Regions from separate parts of the Paenibacillus cineris genome, predicted to be linked through region 1. Evidence: predicted binding sites of a transcription regulator. Region 1 holds the regulator's gene; each other region holds the start of a gene.
The links. The regulator Rex, encoded in region 1, represses fermentation and respiration genes when NADH is low (regulators of the CRP and FNR family bind a similar motif). The targets are predictions, from matches to a motif close to TTGTGAAATATTTCACAA.

Region 1 (4,553 bases):
TGCTTCCCGTCCACCCAGACATGCTCAACGTCCTTCGCGCTGGCCGAATAAATGACGTGTGAAATGAAGTCCGTACGCGGCAGAAAATGAGCCTGATCCGTGTTCACCGCGATAAAATCCGCCTTCATCCCGGCCTCAAGTGCACCGACTCCCTCCAGGAACAAGGATTGGGCTCCGTAGATCGTGCCCATACGCAGCGCTTCCGCCGCGGGAACCGCCGTCGGATCTCCCGAGACGCCCTTATGTATCAAAGCGGCAAGACGCATTTCTTCAAACATGTCCAAATTGTTGTTGCTCGCCGCACTGTCGGTTCCCAGGGAAACCGTAATGCCTGCCTGCATCATGTCGGTAACGCGGGCCACACCGCTCGCCAGCTTCAGGTTGCTGCCAGGGTTGTGTGATACCGTCACATGATGCTTCGCCAAAATGTCGATTTCCTCGTCTGTCAAATGGACCGCGTGTGCCAGAATCGTCGGCCGTGAGAACATGCCGAGCTTCTCCAAATGAATCGCCGGACGCGTTCCATAATCGCGTACATTCTGCTCCACTTCCGCCTTGGTCTCCGACATATGCGTATGCATCGGCAGATCCAGGTCATGCGCCGCCTGAACGAACTTCTCGATAAAATCAGGAGGGCATGTGTACGGGGCATGCGGAGAAATCATCGCCGTGATCCGGCCGTCTGCCTGCCCGTGCCAGTCCTTGGCGAACTGAATGGCTTCGTTCAGCTTGTGCCGCTGCACATCCTCCGGGCACAGACCGATGACACCGCGGGTCAGGGCAGCGCGCATGCCGGACTCAGTCACCACTTTGCCCACCTGATCCATATGATCGTACATATCGAGGAACGTCGTCGTGCCGCCTTTCAGCATTTCGAGCACCGACAGCGAAGTCCCCCAGTAAACGTCATTGGACGTGAATTTCGCTTCCATCGGCCACATTTTTTCCTGCAGCCATTCCTGGAGCACCATGTCATCCCCGTAACCGCGCAGCAGCGACATGGCCGTATGTCCATGGGTGTTGATCAGGCCCGGCATAAAAAATAAATGCGTGCCGTCGACGACCTGTACGCCTTCCTCCAGCTGCGGCTCCTCTTCACCGATATAGGTGATGCGGTCGCCCTCAATGACCATCCAGCCGTGCAATACCGGCTGCTCCGGCCGCAAAACGGCAAAGCTGCCGTTCTTGATGGCCCATTTAGGATTGGCGCTCCGGCTGCTGGAGCTCTTCAAATTGTCCGTCATCTTCCGTGTCGTCCTTTCCGTTGTTCAAATAATAAGCGAGGCTGAGCAAATCCGTCGTAAAATCGGCAGCATGGATCCGGATGCTAGCCGGCGCCTTCAGAATCGTCGGCGCAAAATTCAGAATCGCCTCGATCCCGGCCGCAATCAGCTGATCGGCGACGTTTTGTGCTTCGAAATCCGGGACGGTAATGATCCCGATCCGGATATTTTTGCTTTGTATCGTTTCTTTCAGCTCATCCATGGCCTGTACCGTCAAGGTGTTGATCCGTGTGCCGATTTTGGACGGATTGGCGTCAAACACGGCCACGATCTTCATATTTTCCTTCAGGTAAAAGTTATAGTTGGACAAAGCTTGACCAAGATTCCCCGCTCCGACCAGCACCGCGTTGATCTGCTGATCCAAATTCAGAATTTGACGGATCTTCTCGATGAGATAGGACACGTCATACCCTATCCCCTTACGGCCAAAATCCCCGAAATACGCCAAATCCTTGCGGATCTGCGCCGGGTTGAGATCCAGCTTCTGCCCGAGCTCCTGGGAGGAGACTGTGGCCACCTCCCGCTTGTTCAGCTCATTTAGATATCTAAGATATATAGGCAATCTGCGGACAACCGCCTCGGATATTTTCTCCGATTTCATGCATGTTCCCCCTATTGAACGGCTTGAATATTTATTTGGTTATATAGATTGAACTAAAGTTTTGCATTGAATTTCCTGTTCTAACCGCTTTAGTTCAATCTATCTAATGGACTCATTTAAGACACACCGTCCTGATGAAGCCATTCAGAGATGCGCGGAACCATCTGGTCTGTCTGCATATGCTCCATTTTCGGTCCAGGCAGCGAGTACAGGAAGTACTTCCCGTAATACGATTCGATAACGCGCGTATCGTATACGATGACGATGCCCCGGTCATGGGCGGTGCGGACCAGCCGCCCGAAGCCCTGCTTGAAGCGGATGACGGCCTGCGGGACCGACAGCTTCATGAACGGGTTCTTCTTCTGGCGCTGCAGCAGCTCGCTCTTCGCTTCCACCAGCGGATGGTTCGGCGGCTGAAACGGGAGCCGGACGATTGCCAGGCAAGTCAGCGCTTCACCCGGGATGTCCACGCCTTCCCAGAAGCTGCTTGTTCCAAGCAGCACCGAAGCGCTGCTGTCCGTAAACCGCCGGATCAGCTTCGTGCGGCTGCCGCTGTCTACGCCCTGTCCAAGCACGGCGATGTCGCTTTGTGCAAGGGCTTCTTTCAGCGGCTCGTATACCTGGCGCAGCATGCGGTATGAGGTGAACAGCACCAGCATCCGGCCGTGGGTCGCGATCGCGGCGTCCGCTAGTGAGCGGGCCAGCGTTTCGACAAACAGGGCGTCCCCGACGCTTCCCTTCACGCTTGGAAAATCCCGCGGAATGACGAGCAGCGCCTGGTCCCTGTACCGGAACGGGGACGGAAGCTGGACCGTCACAAGGCGTCCGCTGTCCTGGTCCTCCTGCAGTCCGAGGTTATCGATCATATACTGGAACGATTTATCTACGGATAAGGTGGCGGACGTCAGGATGACGCTCTTTTTCTTATCAAAAAACAGTTCCTTGAGCTGCTTGCTGACGTCAACCGGAACAGCGTACAGCTGGAGCGATTTGCTGCGGAAATGGCCGCTCGCTTCCATCCAGTACACGACGGTTTCGTCGTTCAGCGTCATAAAGAAGCGGAGATTCTCCCGCTCGGAGCTGAGGTCCTTGAGCAGCCCGCCGATATCGGTGATCAGGCTGTCGGAACCGTAATCATCCTGCTCCTCCTTGTATTCGGCCAGCATCTTTTCGCCTTTGCGGACGATTTCCCCCACCGTGACAAAGATCTGGTTTTCGAGCGCCGCCAGCGTCTCCCACTCTTTCGGCTTTTTCCCCGGCTGAAGGCGCAGCGTATACTGGCCGCCGTCGCCGGGAGCAGCGTCGCTCCGTTCCGGAAGCAAGTTGAAGAGCAATTCGCTCAGCTTGTCCCAGTGCTCTTTGACATCGACCAAATCCTCGCTCATCCGGTCGATAACGGCGGTCCATTCACCGGCCTGCTCATAGGCCGACGATTGAAGCAGCTGGCGAAGAGCCGGCAGCTGCCCGCTCCGGGCGTCCTTATAGAGCCGTGTCAGCGTATGGACGACCGTAAAGTACTTCAAATGAAGACCGAGATGCTTGCCGGCAACGTCTTCCAGGTGATGGGCTTCGTCGATCACGAGCCGCTCGTAGGAAGGCAGCAGCTGATGGCCTGCCTTGACGTCCGTAAACAGCTTGGAATGGTTCGTTATGACGACATCTGCGATTCCGGCTTCATGCTTGGCCCGGTGGTAATAACACTTGCGGAACCAAGGACAGGCACGGCCCTGACAGGAGTCCGAGTCGCTGCTTACGGTCTCCCAGAAGTCTCCCGCACGGCCGCCGAGGCTCAGCTCCTCGTCATCACCCGATTCGGTCTGGGCGAGCCAGACGATCATCTGGGCGGCTGTGATGGTGTCTTCCTTCGGATTGATAAAGTCTCTTCTGTTTATTTTATGTTCAAATTTTCTCAAACACAAATAGTGCTGTCTGCCCTTGAACACGGCAGCCTTGAAAGGAAATGGCACGACCTGTGTCAAGAGTGGGATATCCCGCTCCCGGAGCTGCTCCTGCAGGTTGATCGTATGCGTGCTGACCATCACCTTCTGGTCCTGCTTCACGCTCTGATAAATCGAGGGGATCAGGTAGCCGAGCGACTTGCCCGTCCCGGTCCCGGCTTCGATCAGTAGATGCTTGTCCTGATCCAGCGCATTCATCACCTGGTCGAACATGATCGTCTGCGGCTCACGCTCCTCGTAATGAGGCATAATATCGCGCAGCCGTTTTTCGATCTCGGCCAAATATTCCTTAAACTCGACGCCTTTGAGCGGATTGTCGTCCACGTCGTCGCGCGGCGGGGCCATTTCGGTCCAGTCTTCCACCTTAAGCGCCAGCTGGCGGTAAAAGGTGTGGCTGTTCAGATCTTGAGCGGGTTCCCGCTCCTTCTCCTGGCAGAGACCGTCGAAATACCAGCCGAGGTCGCTGTCCTCATCGGCAAACAGCTCGGCCAGCCGCTGCAGCGTAATCAACGGCAGGCTGTTCAGCTCATCCAGGCACTTCAGCAGAACGTATGCCGTCGCCAAAGCGTCGCTGTCGGCCTGATGCGGCCGGTCATGCTGAAGACCGAAGTGTCCGGTCACCATGCCCAGCTGATAGGAAGTCAGCGAAGGGAAGCATATTTTGAGCAGGTCGAGCGTGTCCAGAATCCGCCCAGAGAACGGCAAATAGCC
Region 2 (4,553 bases), 2.6 Mb from region 1:
CCGGATGCTCGGCCTGCCGTCCCGGAATACGGAGGAAGGTGTCAACAGCCTGATCGAGGCGGTGCGCAAGTTGAACCAGTCGCTGGGCATTCCTGAGAAATTCCAGGATCTCGGCTTTGACCCGGCCGATTTCGAGGCTAAAGTGGATTATTTGGCCGACCGTGCGTTCGAAGATCAGTGCACGACGGCCAACCCGCGGATGCCGCTGGTCAGTGAACTGGCGGACGTTTACCGGAACGCCTTCTACGGCAAATTCTAGGAGCTGCACCGCATGATCCAGCCGGCTGCCGACCGAAAGCGTCGGCAGCCTTCTTGTCTCAGAATCGTGATGTGCGTTGATCGCAGTGGAAAGGAGTGATTCATATGCTGTCCGGCGTTATTTTGGCAGGCGGCAATCATGGTTCTACGAAAGGCGCACCTACCCTATTCCGGATGATTCAAGGAGAAACGCTGCTGCAGCGGCAGATCCGTGAAATGCGGAAGTGCTGCGGCGAGATTACGATCGTGACGGACGATCCCCGGCCGCTGCTTCGCCAGGTGGACCGGGATATCCGGATCATTACGGATTATTATGTCGGAAAAGGAATGCTTGGCGGCATGCACGCGGGCCTCTCCCTGTCTAAACACCGGGCCGTGTGGATTATCGGCTGCCACATGCCGTATCCCTCGGCCGACGCCGCTGAGCTGATGGCGCTGAGGCTGGAGGACGGGCTCGACGCCGTCCTGCCGATGATCGGCGGCAGGCTCCATCCGCTTCACGGTATTTATGATCGCTCCTGCGCCGTGTATTTTGGGCAGTTTCTGGAGAGCGGCCATACGGAAGCTGATGGTCTGGTTCGCCAGCTTCGTTATCTGATGGTTGCGGAAACGGATTTCGGGTATCAAGGCATGGACGGCGGCTTTGTTCGCACACTCGAAGATGCTTGGGGAGATGCGCTGACCGAATTTTTGGCTGACGAAGGGAAAGCATCTAGATCGTTCAAATAAAAATAACGGCAGCGAAGATGGTGAGAAAAGTAAAAAGAGTGAGAAAAATCACTGTCTTTAACCTGTGAAAAAAGTAACATGAAAGCATAGAAAACGGAGGTGCTTGATCATGGCGATGAAAGAAAGCGAAGTAAAGAACCGGGCTGGATTCGAGGAGGCATGGCGCGGTTTTGCGGGAGGCAGCTGGCAGAAAAATATTGACGTCAATTCATTTATCGGGCGCAATCTCACACCGTATGAGGGCGATGAGCAGTTCCTTGCGCCGCCAACGGAGAACACGCTGGATCTGTGGAAGCAGGTCAGCCAGCTGTTAAAGGAAGAGCGGGAGCGGGGCGGCATTCACGACGTGGACGTGAACACGGTCTCCACCATAACCTCGCATGCAGCGGGATACATCGACCAGGACAAGGAAACCATCGTCGGATTGCAGACCGACGCACCGCTTAAGCGTGCCGTTCAGCCGTTCGGCGGCATCCGGATGGTCGTCGATGCCTGCAATGCGTACGGGTATCAATTGAACCCGGAACTGGAGCGTATTTTTACCGATCTGCGCAAGACGCATAACCAAGGCGTGTTCGATGCCTATACGTCCGAGATGCGCGCAGCCCGCAAGGCCGGCATCATCACGGGCCTTCCGGATGCCTACGGACGGGGCCGGATTATCGGCGACTACCGCCGCGTGGCGCTGTACGGTGTCGACCGCCTCATCCAAGGCAAGAAGGAGGAGCTGCTCCAGCTCGAAGTCGATGCGATGAGCGAAGACGTGATCCGGCTGCGCGAAGAGCTGTCCGAACAGATCCGAAGCCTCGGCGAGCTGAAGGCGATGGCCGCATCTTACGGACATGATATCTCGAGACCTGCGATGAACGCCAAAGAGGCGGTGCAGTGGCTCTACTTCGCTTATCTGGCAGCCATTAAGGAGCAGAACGGAGCGGCGATGAGCCTTGGACGGGTATCCAGCTTCCTTGACATTTATATCGAGCGCGACCTCGTGGAAGGTACGCTGACGGAGAGCCTGGCGCAGGAAATCGTCGACCATTTCGTCATGAAGCTGCGGATCGTCAAATTTTTGCGCACGCCGGACTACAACGAGCTGTTCAGCGGCGATCCGACATGGGTGACCGAGTCGGTTGGCGGCATGGGGCTTGACGGCAAAACGCGCGTGACGCGGAACTCCTTCCGCTTCCTGCATACCCTCTACAACCTGGGACCTGCGCCGGAGCCGAACCTGACGGTGCTGTGGTCGGCGCAGCTGCCGGAGAACTTCAAGAAGTTCTGCGCCAAAGTGTCGGCCGAGACCAGTTCGATCCAGTACGAGAACGACGACCTGATGCGTCCGCACTTCGGCGACGATTACGGCATCGCCTGCTGCGTATCCGCGATGCGGATCGGCAAACAGATGCAGTTCTTCGGAGCCCGGGCCAATCTGGCCAAGGCGCTCTTGTACGCCGTCAACGGCGGCGTCGACGAGAAGAGCGGCGCCCAGGTCGGACCGGCCATCGCGCCGATCACGTCCGAGGTGCTGGACTATGAGGAAGTGAAAGCAAAGTTCGACGTCATCCAAGATTGGCTGGCGAAATTGTACATCAACACGCTGAACGTGATCCATTATATGCATGACAAATACTGCTACGAGCGCATCGAAATGGCCCTTCATGACCGGGATATTGTCCGGACGATGGCCTGCGGCATCGCCGGCCTGTCGGTCGTGGCCGACAGCTTGAGCGCCATTCGTTACGCGAAGGTTCGCCCGATCCGCAACGAAAAGGGGATCGCGGTCGATTTTGAAATCGAAGGCGAGTATCCGCAGTACGGCAACAACGACGACCGTGTCGACCAGCTCGCCGTGGAGCTGGCGGAAGGGTTCATGAACCGGCTGCGCAAGCATAAGACGTACCGCGGCGCCATTCCGACCATGTCGGTTCTGACGATTACGTCAAACGTCGTATACGGCAAGAAGACGGGCAGCACGCCGGACGGCCGCAAGGCCGGGCAGCCGTTTGCACCGGGCGCGAACCCGATGCATGGACGCGACCGCAAAGGCGCGCTCGCTTCGCTGGCTTCGGTCGCCAAAATCCCTTACGAGCACAGCCTGGACGGCATTTCCAATACATTCTCGATCATTCCGAAGGCGCTGGGCAAAGAGGACGCAGCCAGACACAGCAACCTGGCGGCGCTGCTGGACGGCTATACCGCAAGCGGCGGACATCATCTGAACGTCAACGTCTTTAACCGCGAGCAGCTGCTGGATGCAATGGAGCATCCGGAGAACTATCCGCAGCTGACCATCCGGGTATCCGGGTATGCGGTCAACTTCATTAAGCTGACGCGGGAGCAGCAGCTGGATGTCATCAGCCGGACGTTCCACGGAGAGATCTGAACGGCCGTTACGATTCGCAGAGCAATAAAGCAGTGAAATCAAAAGTTGTCATGAAGAGAGGAGCGTGGCCCGCATGAAAGGCAGAATACATTCCATGGACACCTTCGGTACGGTGGACGGACCGGGCATCCGCTTCGTCCTGTTCATGCAGGGCTGCGCGCTGCAGTGCCAATTTTGCCATAACCCCGATACATGGGATACGAAGGGAGGACGCCAGGTTACCGTCGAGGAGATTCTCCGGGAAATCGAACCCTATGTGCCTTACTATAAAAGCTCGGGTGGCGGCATCACGGTGACGGGAGGCGAACCGACGCTTCAGGCGCCTTTTGTGGCGCAGCTGTTCAAGGCTTGCAAGGAGCGGTTCGGCCTGCATACGGCGCTCGACAGCTCGGGTTTCTGCGAACCGTCTCATGCAGGCGAGCTGATGCAGTATACGGATCTGGTCCTGCTCGATCTGAAGCAGCTGAACAACGAGAAGCATGAGCGGCTGACCTCCCAGCCGAATGACCGGATCTTGAAATTTGCGGCATGGCTGTCCGCCATCGGAAAACCGGTATGGATCAGGCACGTGCTGATTCCGGGCATCACCGATCAGGCAGGAGATCTGACGCTGCTGGGTGAATTTATCGGACACCTGCGCAATGTGGAGCGAATCGAGCTGCTGCCCTATCACCGGATGGGCGTATACAAATGGCAGCAGTTAGGCCGCCCGTACGCGTTGGACGGCGTGCCTACGCCAACGGACCGCGAGGTGGAACGCGCAAGAGAGCTGATCGAGGCGGCGCGGAGGGTTGCGGCGTCCCGGCCATAATAGGGAGCAGAGAGTCCGGAACAGGATGCGGCAACCCTTAGCCCCGGCCCTATTTCCGAATCGTTCGCCGGAATCTTCTCTGTCCCACGGTTCCATCCGAATCCGTCCGGATATTTCCTCAGCGCTGCGTCGTTCCGTTGACGGGGCTGCCCTAAGCGACTTACCGAGTTAGGCTGTGATTTTTCTCATAGGATCTAGGGGAGTCACCCCTATGAAAAATCAGTGCATCCCCCGATAGGTTAATCCATCCTGACGGGTTATGATAAAGGCAAAGATGTGCGGAAGGGGAAATGAACGATGGGGCAGACCGTGACGGGGACACAGGCGAAGCATCGCCGGGAGGGTTTGGAGCCGCTGCTGTCGCAAGAGAGCTTC
Region 3 (4,553 bases), 1.2 Mb from region 1:
TTACGGATGTAGAAGCCGATTCATTCCGTCAACTTCTTCTTTTTTTCTGTTATGCGGAAATGTTACCATGGAGATGGCCGAAGGAAAAATATAAAAAAGGTTCAGGACCAATGAGCTTTTTCATATACCAACGAGGAGTGAGCATTTATGCAGCAAAAAATAGGACATGTTACGCTGCTGGTTAACAATTTTGACGAAGCGATTGAATTTTACACAGAAAAGGCAGGGTTCGTTCTGTTAACGGACAACCATTTCGGGAACGGCATGAGATGGGTCACCGATGCGCAAACCGCCATCGTATTTGTGGTGGCAGACACGGAGGCTAAGCAGGACAGGGTTGGAACCCAAGCAGCGAACCACGTATTCCTCGTCGTCCAAACCGATGACTTCTATCGCGATTACGAACAAATGAAGGCAAACGGTGTTCATTTTCTCAGTGAACCGAAAGAGGTCCCATGGGGCATTGAGGCGGTCTTCGAGGATCTCTATGGAAATCGGCTGGACCTTGTCCAACATAACGGATTTTAAAGACTGATCCATACCACATAGAAATCTAGGAATCGTGAGGTTAGCATGAAGCCAATTAGAAACTCTGCGAAAGCGATCATCATTCAGCAAGGAAAATTGTTACTGACCAAAAACAAGGATAACGACGGTTTTTTCTACCTGTTCCCCGGCGGCGGCCAGGAGCACGGAGAAGTACTGAAAGAGACCCTCAAGAGGGAATGCATCGAAGAACTTGGAGTACAAGTTGAGGTGCAGGACCTTGTTTACGTGCGCGAGTACATCGGGAAAAATCATGAGTTCGCAGCATGGGATCATGACGTTCATCAAGTGGAGTTTTATTTTGTCTGCTCGCTTGCACAGGAGGCGCCGGCACGGATGAATGGAACCCAGCCCGACCAGGATCAGATCGGCGTAGAATGGGTGGATATTCGTCAACTCGGCCACATCAGGCTGTATCCGAAAGCGCTTGGACATCAATTAGTGAATAATGAAATGAACATACGGTATCTCGGTGATGTGAATTAAGTGATTCAGGTGAATAACCGCAGGTCATTTATACGAATCTTTGAGGTTTTAGAAAGTTAGCGATGACCTTTGGGATGGTGAGGTTGTTCGTTTGCTGAAAATCGAATGATTTAACAAATGAGAGTGATAAGGGAGCCTGAGCGGCTTCTTTTTTTATGTGGATTTGAGAAAGCAGAAATCTGTTGAGGGTTAAGTTATTTTCAGGGATGATTCAGAATATATGTTCTGGTATAATAAGCAGGAGAATTTTGGGAAAACAACAAGACCTTCATGAATTGAAGTCGATTAAATATCTTTCAATACCCATAAGGAGGACTAGCCATGCCAAAGTTAATTGGCTCCGCGGCTATAATTTTGGATGCTGAGGGAAGAGTGCTGCTGGTAAAACACAGCTATGGCAAACACAATTGGGACCTTCCCGGCGGTAAGGCGGAAGAGAACGAGTCGGCTCAGGAAACTGCAAAAAGGGAAGTATTTGAGGAAGTCGGCATGGAAGTGCTTATCGGGAACCTAACAGGCATATATTACGATCCGGATTATGACATTCATCACTTTGTGTTCCTTGCGACGAGTAAAGATACCCGTGCGCCTCAGCCAAGCTCGCCTGAAATTATGGAATGCGGATTTTATTCAAGAGACGAACTGCCTAGACCCATTAGTGATTTCACATGCAGACGGATCGAAGATGCACTTCGCAATAACCCAAATCATGAGCTGTTTCACAAAGTGGGGCCAAGACAATGGATCGAATAGTGATCAGTAGGGGATCCATAATGTTCGGGCTAATAAAGGAAGGGGTGTGAACATGGAACTAGCACTCGAGTTTATCCAAAGCATGAAGGTCAAGTTGATATCCGAACAAAGAGGGACGCTTAAAGCCATTGAACAAGTGTCGGAAGAAGATATTACCTGGCACCCGACTCCGGAAAGCAACAGTATTGCTAATTTGGTTGCGCATATTCGGGGCGCTGCCCACTCTCGGGTCGAGACGATCTTGTATAACATTCCGGACAAGCGGGCCAGGGAGAAGGAATTCGAACGTGGACTGATGATGACGAAAGAAGAGGCATATCAGCATACAAAAGAAGCGTTTGATATCATTCTTCAGTATCTTGAACAGCTTCAATCCGAGCCGGAGCAATTGATGTCCCAGCCTTTCCTCCATCTGCCGCCGCTTACATACAGCCAAGTGAACAACGAAACGACAGCCCTAAATCTGATGATGGCGATGTTCAGAGAAGTGCACTACCATACGGGACAGATCATATATATTGCCAAAATGAGAAAAGGCGAGTTAACTTGGGACTGAAGAGATCAGAAACTGTAGTTCTGTACATTTTTCGGAAAGGGGACAAGGTATGGAAAAAATGAAATGGGTGCTGCTTGCGATCTCATCGTTAATCTCGGCAGTCTGCTCGTTACGGGCAGGATATCTGTGCCTGCATCCGATGATCCCCGAGACAGGTCCTGTGGGTGAGCCTCCTGAACCTGAGCGTTTTCAAGCCGTTCTTTGGTATATAGCTTCCGGGTTGTTATTCATCTCATTCATCATTGCTGTTGTTCGATCGATCAGCAGCTGGGTGCAAAGGGGATGGCGTATACCTCACGATTAGCTGCCATGAAAACTAGAAACAAAGCAATCGAAAAGAAACGCAGGTTCCCTTGATCGGCTACAATCATCATAGAATGATTATAGCCGGGAGGTATGACACGAATGAAATTGCACAAGATTACCCCAAACCTGTGGTTCGATTCTCAAGCAGAAGAGGCGGCGAATTTTTATACGTCCATTTTCCATGATTCCAAAATCGGCAGAATTGCCCGCTACGGTCCGGAAAGCCGGGGTGTAGAAGGAACGGTGATGACCGTGGAATTTCAATTGGAAGGGCAGTCATTCGTCGCGCTGAATGGGGGTCCGCATTTTAAGTTCAATGAGGCCATATCTTTTATCGTTCATTGCGATGATCAGGCGGAGCTGGACTATTATTGGGATAAGCTCTCCGAAGGAGGAGACGAAAAGGCGCAGGTTTGCGGATGGTTAAAAGATCCATTCGGCGTATCCTGGCAAATCATCCCCAGCCATTTAACGGAGATGATCTGTGACCCCGACCCGGCAAGAGCAGGGCGAGTCATGCAAGCCATACTTCAGACGAAAAAGAAAATCGACATAAAGGCGCTGCACCAAGCTTACGACAATTAGAGTTCTTACCCGAGTAAAATACAAAGGTTCGAAATCAAGGCCATCCATCAGGGTGGCCTTTTGCACTTTTGCGTCTCACCGTTGGAGGTCATCTCAATAACGCCGTAAAATTCCTGGCCTTCACAAATTTTTTGTTTTAACAAAGCCACTGTGATTTACTTCACAGGCAAAGCCTCCCATATCCGTTACGATATCAATGTAATTAATTTCACAAGGTTGCACGGGAGGCGTGTTTATGAGCAGACGATTGGTGATGATAGGCAACGGGATGGCGGGGGCGCGGTGTATCGAGGAAATTCTCCGCCGGGACCGCGACCGCTACGAGATAACGATGATCGGGGATGAGCCGTATCCCAACTATAACCGAATTATGCTGTCCCCTGTGCTGCAAGGGAAAACAACGTTTGAAGAAATCACGATTAACGATTGGGACTGGTATCAGTCCAATAACATACAATTGCTGTCCAAGGAACGGGCTGTAGAGATTAACCGGGCGTCGAAGGAAGTCCGAACCGACCGGGGAACCGTCGTCCCCTACGACGAGCTCATTATCGCGACCGGATCCAGCGCGTTTATTTTACCTGTACCAGGACATGACCTGGAAGGCGTCGTCGGTTTCCGCACCATTGAAGACACGAAAGTGATGCTGGAAACGGCTAAACAATACAAAAAGGCGGTCGTGATCGGCGGCGGACTGCTCGGCCTGGAAGCAGCTCGCGGATTGATGAACCAGGGGATGGAGGTCCATGTCGTTCATTTGCTGCCGCATCTGATGGAAATGCAGCTCGACGCGGCAGCGGCAAAGCTGCTTCAGCAGGACTTGGAAGCCCAGGGCATGAAGTTTCTGATGGAAAAGAAAACAACGGAAATTTACGGTGATGGGAGAGTACAAGGGCTTCGGTTTGAAGACGGAACGAACGTCGAATGCGATCTTGTCGTCATGGCCGTCGGCATTCGTCCCAATGCAGCGCTGGCGCGGGACGCGGGACTGGCGGTTGGCCGGGCGATTCAAGTCAACGAACTGATGCAGACGACGGACCCGTCAATTTATGCCGTAGGCGAATGCGCTGAACACCGCGGCATAGCCTATGGTCTGGTGGCGCCATTGTATGAACAGGGCATCGTGCTTGCGGACCACCTTACGGGCCGGCCAACGGAAGGTTACGCGGGCAGCGTGTTGTCCACGCAGCTTAAGGTAGCGGGATGCGATCTGTTTTCCGGCGGAGAAATCCATGCGGATGCGGACACGAAAGCGATCGTTGTGCAGGACGAGGTCGCCGGATCCTACAAAAAGATCCTGGTTCGCGAGAACCGCATCGTC

Region 2: a site for Rex is predicted at 1,050-1,067, ahead of pflB (formate C-acetyltransferase). Genes of this name have one in related genera too.
Region 3: a site for Rex is predicted at 3,429-3,446, ahead of nirB (nitrite reductase large subunit NirB). Genes of this name have one in related genera too.

The regions. Positions count from the first base shown of each region.
Region 1 covers NZ_BORU01000001.1:3,818,892-3,823,444, forward strand. The annotation lists gene KI379_RS17665 (amidohydrolase) at 1-1,244, opposite strand, end outside; gene KI379_RS17670 (redox-sensing transcriptional repressor Rex) at 1,198-1,884, opposite strand; gene dinG (ATP-dependent DNA helicase DinG) at 2,001-4,553, opposite strand, start outside.
Region 2 covers NZ_BORU01000001.1:1,267,947-1,272,499, forward strand. The annotation lists gene adhE (bifunctional acetaldehyde-CoA/alcohol dehydrogenase) at 1-259, shown strand, start outside; gene mobA (molybdenum cofactor guanylyltransferase) at 364-987, shown strand; gene pflB (formate C-acetyltransferase) at 1,097-3,367, shown strand; gene pflA (pyruvate formate-lyase-activating protein) at 3,441-4,178, shown strand; gene KI379_RS06225 (Crp/Fnr family transcriptional regulator) at 4,476-4,553, shown strand, end outside.
Region 3 covers NZ_BORU01000001.1:2,651,344-2,655,896, forward strand. The annotation lists gene KI379_RS12405 (VOC family protein) at 148-528, shown strand; gene KI379_RS12410 (NUDIX domain-containing protein) at 574-1,032, shown strand; gene KI379_RS12415 (NUDIX hydrolase) at 1,354-1,785, shown strand; gene KI379_RS12420 (DUF1572 family protein) at 1,838-2,341, shown strand; gene KI379_RS12425 (hypothetical protein) at 2,391-2,645, shown strand; gene KI379_RS12430 (VOC family protein) at 2,747-3,232, shown strand; gene nirB (nitrite reductase large subunit NirB) at 3,468-4,553, shown strand, end outside.